3 regions of the Chryseobacterium sp. AG363 genome follow, and region 2 is predicted to be linked to each of the others. Evidence: riboswitches for the same ligand, from Rfam matches in the RefSeq annotation. Region 2 holds a riboswitch; each other region holds the start of a gene.
What was found. Region 2 has a riboswitch for cobalamin ahead of DEU39_RS19885 (T9SS type A sorting domain-containing protein). Riboswitches for the same ligand answer to the same signal wherever they lie in the genome.

Region 1: linked by a shared signal. The riboswitch ahead of DEU39_RS10710 (acyl-CoA thioesterase) and the one ahead of DEU39_RS19885 (T9SS type A sorting domain-containing protein) in region 2 are both predicted to bind cobalamin.
Region 3: linked by a shared signal. The riboswitch ahead of metE (5-methyltetrahydropteroyltriglutamate--homocysteine S-methyltransferase) and the one ahead of DEU39_RS19885 (T9SS type A sorting domain-containing protein) in region 2 are both predicted to bind cobalamin.

Annotation. Positions count from the first base shown of each region.
Region 1 covers NZ_RAQF01000002.1:2,357,935-2,360,137, forward strand. The annotation lists gene DEU39_RS10705 (hypothetical protein) at 1-411, shown strand, start outside; cobalamin riboswitch at 446-626, shown strand; gene DEU39_RS10710 (acyl-CoA thioesterase) at 741-1,124, shown strand; gene DEU39_RS10715 (DUF4932 domain-containing protein) at 1,299-2,203, shown strand, end outside.
Region 2 covers NZ_RAQF01000005.1:321,707-323,909, reverse strand. The annotation lists gene DEU39_RS19890 (esterase-like activity of phytase family protein) at 1-825, opposite strand, end outside; cobalamin riboswitch at 1,051-1,242, shown strand; gene DEU39_RS19885 (T9SS type A sorting domain-containing protein) at 1,305-2,203, shown strand, end outside.
Region 3 covers NZ_RAQF01000002.1:541,522-543,724, forward strand. The annotation lists gene DEU39_RS02430 (LytR/AlgR family response regulator transcription factor) at 1-256, shown strand, start outside; gene DEU39_RS02435 (Lrp/AsnC family transcriptional regulator) at 280-741, opposite strand; cobalamin riboswitch at 937-1,123, shown strand; gene metE (5-methyltetrahydropteroyltriglutamate--homocysteine S-methyltransferase) at 1,302-2,203, shown strand, end outside.

The sequences.
Region 1 (2,203 bases), on a different contig from region 2:
ACTGACAATTCTGATCCTAAGGTTCCTACTGCACAAAGAAGCAAAGTGGTGATTGATATTTATCCTTCCAATGCAGGATACCGTAAAAAGGAAAAAGATGCCGAAGGAAAAATTCTTACCATTGATAAAGTAAAACCATGGGGAATTGGAAATGACCTTCCGGAAGGTATGACCGAAATCAAATCCATCAGAGTACAGCAGCCCGGAAGAGGATCTGTTTTTGTAAGAGAAGCCATCAAAAATATGTTCCAGCCTACCATGGATTTTGAAAACGTTGGAGTAACCTCACTTGACAACGATAATATTTTTCTTTATATGATAAACGGTTCAGGGGAAAACAGATACACTACTCTCTGGACGATTAAGAAAGGAAGAGTAATCAGCCAGATTATTTACCATAATCCGGAATAAATTCATTATTTTTGCATTCGAAAAGTTTTTACGCTTATTCATCACAGAAATTGGTTCTGCATCACTGCAGATTAAAAGGGAACCGTGTGAAAATCACGGACTGTCGCGCAACTGTAAGTAACTGAAGTCTTTATCAAAGATCCACTGTGCGAGGCATGGGAAGGAGATAAATGATGTTACAAGTCAGGAGACCTGCCTTTTTCTTAAACATGTAACTTTCGCGATTTGAAGTTGTATTGATCTGATGGATTGTTTCAGGAATTCTATAAGTTCCTGTTATTATTCTGTTGTTTCCAATCATTTCCTATCGCTTTAATTAATAATGATATATGACTACAGAAGAAAGAATTGAAGCATCCGAAACCAGAATCTTTAAAGCGGTTTTCCCTAACACAACCAATCACTATGATACCCTTTTTGGAGGTACAGCGATGCAGCTGATGGATGAGGTAGCTTTTATCACAGCAACCCGTTTTGCCAGAAAAAGAGTGGTAACGGTAAGCAGTGACAAGATCGATTTTAAAAAACCTATTCCTGCCGGAACCATCGTTGAGCTGATCGGGAAAGTTTCATACGTGGGAAAAACCAGTATGAAAGTAAACGTTGAAATTTACACCGAGCAGATGTATTCCTATGAAAGAGAAAAAGCAATTATTGGTGATTTTACTTTTGTAGCGATTGACGAATTCAAGAAACCAATCCAAATACTATAAACAATAAAGTTTCGGGCGGCCTCTGGCCGCCCGAAACTTTTCCATTCAACACAACATAGTATATCTCAACCAAAGAATAATTGGAGTTCATTTGTTTTTATATTTACTTTTAGCATGGCAAAAAAATTATTTTTACATTGCTGTCACTAAAAACTATAGAAGAACCGATATTTCATGAAAAAGATTATTGTAATCATTACCCTTATCCTATCCATTACATTAAGAGCACAAAAAGACGTTAAAATTGAACTTTCAGAAAGTTACGAATTAGGAAATATTATTCTGGCCCTCACTGAATATGGCAGAACAGATCCTTATGACGTACAGAAAATCCCACCGTATTATGATGAAATCATTACGTATTTTGAGCCTGTAAAAGATCATCCTTTACTAAAAAAAGTAAATTATTCAAGAAAAGATTGGAAAAAATTCTTAGGCTTCCGAACTGATTTCTATGCATTTTCTTTTGATGAAAAAGGCTTACTTAAAAGAGATTTTCCTTTCAATTCCTTTGGTCCTAAAGAAGTAGATGAAAATCTGGAGCTCATCAATGATTTTGTAAAGAAATCAAATTACAGAACCTTTTATAAAAATCATCAGTCGTTTTACAATACTTTAATTGCCAATTACAAAGAGTATTATTACATCAATGATACTTATACTTTTTTGGATAAAATAGCAAAAAGACCAGCCAATGAAACAGATAAGAAATACATTATTGCCATATCTCCTTTGGTAGGCGGACAGAATTGCCACAGGGATATCAATAGCTCCTTAACTGTAGACTTTCCAAATATCGGAGAAGATCTTATCCTTGGAAATTTAAAAGGTAATCTCGCAAGAAGGATTCTTGATAATCACACCGTATTTTCAGAAATCGATCATGGGTATGTAAATCCTATTTCAGATCAGTACTCAAAGGAGATAACGGAAAGCTTCAACCTTACGAATTGGGATAAAAAATCAGGATACCCGGGAATAAATTCATTCAATGAATATATGACATGGGCAGTTTACGATTTGTTCATCAACGAAAAATTTCCAGAAGAAAAAACAGACAGTCTTTCGGCGATTTATCA
Region 2 (2,203 bases):
AGAAGCTCCTCCTTCCTGCTTATATAGAAACTGTTTAGTCTGCCCTGTAACCGTATCAAATGTGACAATTCTCGTTAAAGTTTTATTGGCAGCCAATGCCTTACTGGGAACATACATCATCGACTGCATGGTTCCTACCAGCGTTCTTCCGTCCGGGCTCATACAAAGTCCTTCCATTCCTCTGTTGGCTCTTCTTTTCGCTAAAACAGCAGGTAATTTTCTTGGTCCTGTATTTACTCCGATCGGGCTTATTCTTTCCATCTCCATTCCATCAGCACTGTAGTGTACAATATGCGGTCCATATTCATCAGAAACCCAGAATGTACCGTCAGCGGCAGCAACAATACTTTCGCTGTCAAGACCATACTGATCAGTACCTAAGACATTTCCGGAAGCATCATATGCTACTTCCCCTGTGCTCCCCATTCCAACAGGATTTGGAAGTCCGGTAATAGGCTGTCCGGATGGATTTTTAAGTTTAATATATTTGATGACCTTTACATTTCCGTCAGCATTGATTTTAAAATGCATAATGGTTGGAGTAAAATTAGGAGTAAGAAACTTTTTCCCATTCTGCAAGTCGGTGTTAGGTCCTCTATCGGTAATGACATAGAATTCGCCTTTTCTGGTAGGATGAGCCGCAGCTCCGGATCCAAAACCTCCGTTGATAACATCCACTCCGTTTATCGTAGTCAGTTTTGAAAATGGAAACTCCTGAGGGAGTTTGGAATAATTAATATCCTGATTAACCATTGCGATATCGTCATCACTTTTACATGAAGCCAATACAGCCAGTATACCCACAGAACATAGTAATTTTTTCATATGCTATTTTATGGCTGCGAAAATAGGACTTGATTGTAAACTGATCTTAAATACAATGATAATTGTTTTTTAACAATTGAACAGACAGAATGCATTGAAGATAAATAAGAAAAGAATCTATTTAAAAATGAAAAACCGACAATCCAACCAAATTATTAATCAATTTGAAAATCATTTTTTTTAAAGGAAAATAATTCACAAAACGGACTTATCAATTTATATGATATATTTGCAGCGTTTTAAGGCTGAACAATGTTCATTAATAGGGAATCAAGTGAGAATAATATTCAAATCTTGAGCTGTACCCGCAACTGTAAACTGTTTAAACTTACTGCACAAAAACCACTGGATCTGAAAATCCGGGAAGGAAGTTGTAAGATGTGAGCCAGGAGACCTGCCTTAAAACACCAGATTCAGAGAAAGAATTAGTTCTGCTCTGAAGATAAGTTTCGGGAATAAAACTTTAAATTAATTATATCATGAGAAAAATCTATCTTTTTTTCTTACTGCTTTGCATGCAGGTATTGTCGGCCCAATTCACAGAAAACGACATTAAATTTTGGGTAGGAACCGGTTCTAAAAAAGCATATTTCATTGCAGACTTTAATGATGACAGCACCCCAAATTCTTATGCTTGGGGATACCGTTTTGACGGAAATGGCTTAACCATGGAAGACATGATTACTGCTATTGCCGCTGCAGAACCTAAAATGGAAATTGAAATACCATCCGGATTTCTGTACAGTTTAAATTACAATCATCATACTCCCAGCCTTGACGACTATTGGTCAACCTGGTCAGGAAACACTCCATCAACTATGGCATTCAATAATGGTGTGAACAATGATCTTTTAGTGGACGGAAGATGGTATGGAGCTTCTTATAGTTTTTCCCCTCCTACAATGCCTTCCCCACCAGTTCCAGCCTACAGTTCTGCTTGGTTTGTTCCCTCGCAGGTTACAAACTGGGTAGGAAGCGGAACTAATAAAAGTCTTGTCGTTATTGATTTCGGAACTGATAATGCCAACGGAAATGCCAATTCTTTTGTTTTTGGAATTAAATATAACGGAAGCATAACTGCTGAACAGGCGTTACAACTGATCCAGTCTCAAGCTTCCTATTTCAATTTTGCATCAGCGAATAATCAGATTACTAATTTAACATTGAATTCATTTACTGGAAATACTTCCGGATCAGACAGCTGGAAGTTATATAAAGGAAAAGATCTATCAAGCTGGCAAACAAAAGCCAATCTTTCTCAGATTCAACTGAGTAACAATGACTGGTTTGGATTAAGTTTCGGGCAAAGAAGACCATTTACCCCCACCGAGGCACAGCTGACTTTAGGAATTTCTTCTGTGACCAAGAAAAAATTCAA
Region 3 (2,203 bases), on a different contig from region 2:
AGGAGTTGTTTTTGCTTTTGATACAGCAGGAAAAAAACATCTGTTGAATGAATCTACTTTAAAAGAAATTGAAATGCAGTTAAATCCTTCTGATTTTTTCAGGATCAACCGTAGTGAGCTTGTTCAGAAACATCATATTGAAAGAATAGAGCGATACAATAAAAATACACTTTCCGTTCAGATAAAAGGGCAGAAAGATCATCTTGTCACAAGCCAAAGCAATACTTCCTCGTTCAGAAAATGGATTGAAGAATAAATAGGTTTTCCGGTTTTATTCCATTAAATAGTCAGCCCATGGTTATTCTTTACCTCAGCCATCACAAACGTACTGTGGGTACTCCCTATGGAATCCACAGATCCAAGCTTATTGAATACAAAATCCTGATAATGCTTCATATCCCGTACCTGAACTTTCAGAAGGAAATCAAAATCCCCGGAAATATTGTAACATTCGGCAACTTCTTCGATTTCTAAAATCTCCTTTACAAAATCATAACCTACCGATCTGTCGTGAATTTTGAGCTTGATCTGGCAGAAAACCGTAAATCCGCGATTCAGTTTTTCGGCATCAAGAACGGCCGCATATCTTTTAACAAAACCTTCCTGTTCAAGCCTTTTTACCCTTTCAAAAACAGGTGAGGTAGAAAGATTTACCTCTTTCGCAAGTTCCTTAACGGTGAGTTTAGCATTTTTCTGGAGCAGCCTTAGCAGCTGTAAGTCCTTATCATCGAATTGTTCCACAGAATATTATTCTTTTAAATGATTAAAACATTCAAATGTACAGAATTTTATGCTTTTATTTTTGTTTTTAAAAGTTTAATTTGCTTAATTATTTGATAATAATTGTATTTTTATTCTGTATTGCTAATTTTACACAAAATTAAAAACTTTTACTGATGACCATAGTTAAAGGTAAAAGTACAGTTCTTTACAGATACTTCATCAAACAGAAAAGGTTTTACTTAACGTAGATTAATAGGGAATCGTGTGCAAATCACGAGCTGTCGCGCAACTGTAAGTAACACACCAAAGGTTTCTGTCCTTGCAGATCCACTGCCAAAAGCGGGAAGGATGACGGAAACTGTTACAAGTCAGGAGACCTGCCTTTACTGAATTGACAATGCTTTCGCGGTCTGAAGCTTTGGGGTCATACAGATGATATATCGGATTCGGGTATTTTCTTTTGTAAAGGAAATTACGCTGTCTGCTATGTCATGACTTTCCTGAAACTTCTTCCGATAAAACATTACGAAGCCTTTTAAAGAACTTTCCCAATAAGTTTAATTAAAAAGTTTTAAAAAATGCAAACTCACATCCTTGGCTATCCGCGTATTGGTAGCAAAAGAGAACTCAAAAAAGCCTGCGAACAGTATTGGTCAGGTAAAATCCTTTTGGAAGAACTTCTGAATACCGGAAGAACTATCTGTAACCAAAACTGGAATATCCAGAAAGAAGCAGGGATAGACCTTATCCCGTGTAATGATTTTTCATACTATGATCAGGTGTTGGATATGAGCCTTGTAGTAGGAGCCATTCCAACACGTTACCATGAAGTGGTGCTTAAAAAGAATAATACTGAATTGGATCTTTATTTTGCAATGGCAAGAGGATATCAGAAAGACGGATTGGATATCACTGCCATGGAAATGACCAAGTGGTTCGATACCAACTATCACTATATCGTTCCGGAATTTTATAAAAATCAACAGTTTAAACTGAGCTCAGATAAGATTTTCAATGAATTTGCCGGAGCAAAACAAGCGGGAATCAATGCAAAACCGGTGATTATCGGACTGGTTTCTTATCTGTTATTAGGAAAAGAAAAAGAAGAAGGCTTCGATAAATTGGATCTGGCTGGAAATCTTCTTCCAGTCTATACAGAGATTTTAACCAAACTTCAAGACCAGGGTGCGGAATGGATTCAGTTTGATGAACCTTTTCTGGCGTTGGATTTAACAGAAAAAGCCAAAGAAACGTATCTTTCTGTGTATGCCGAAATCAGAAAACGTTTTCCGAAACTGAAATTTATCGTTGCCACTTATTTTGACGGATTAAAAGATAATGCATCAATTGCTGTTTCCCTTCCGGTGAATACATTGCATATTGATCTGGTGAGAAATCCTGAACAGTTAGATGATATTCTGAATGTTATTCCGGAAAGCTTAAGCCTTTCATTAGGAGTAACCGACGGTAGAAATATCTG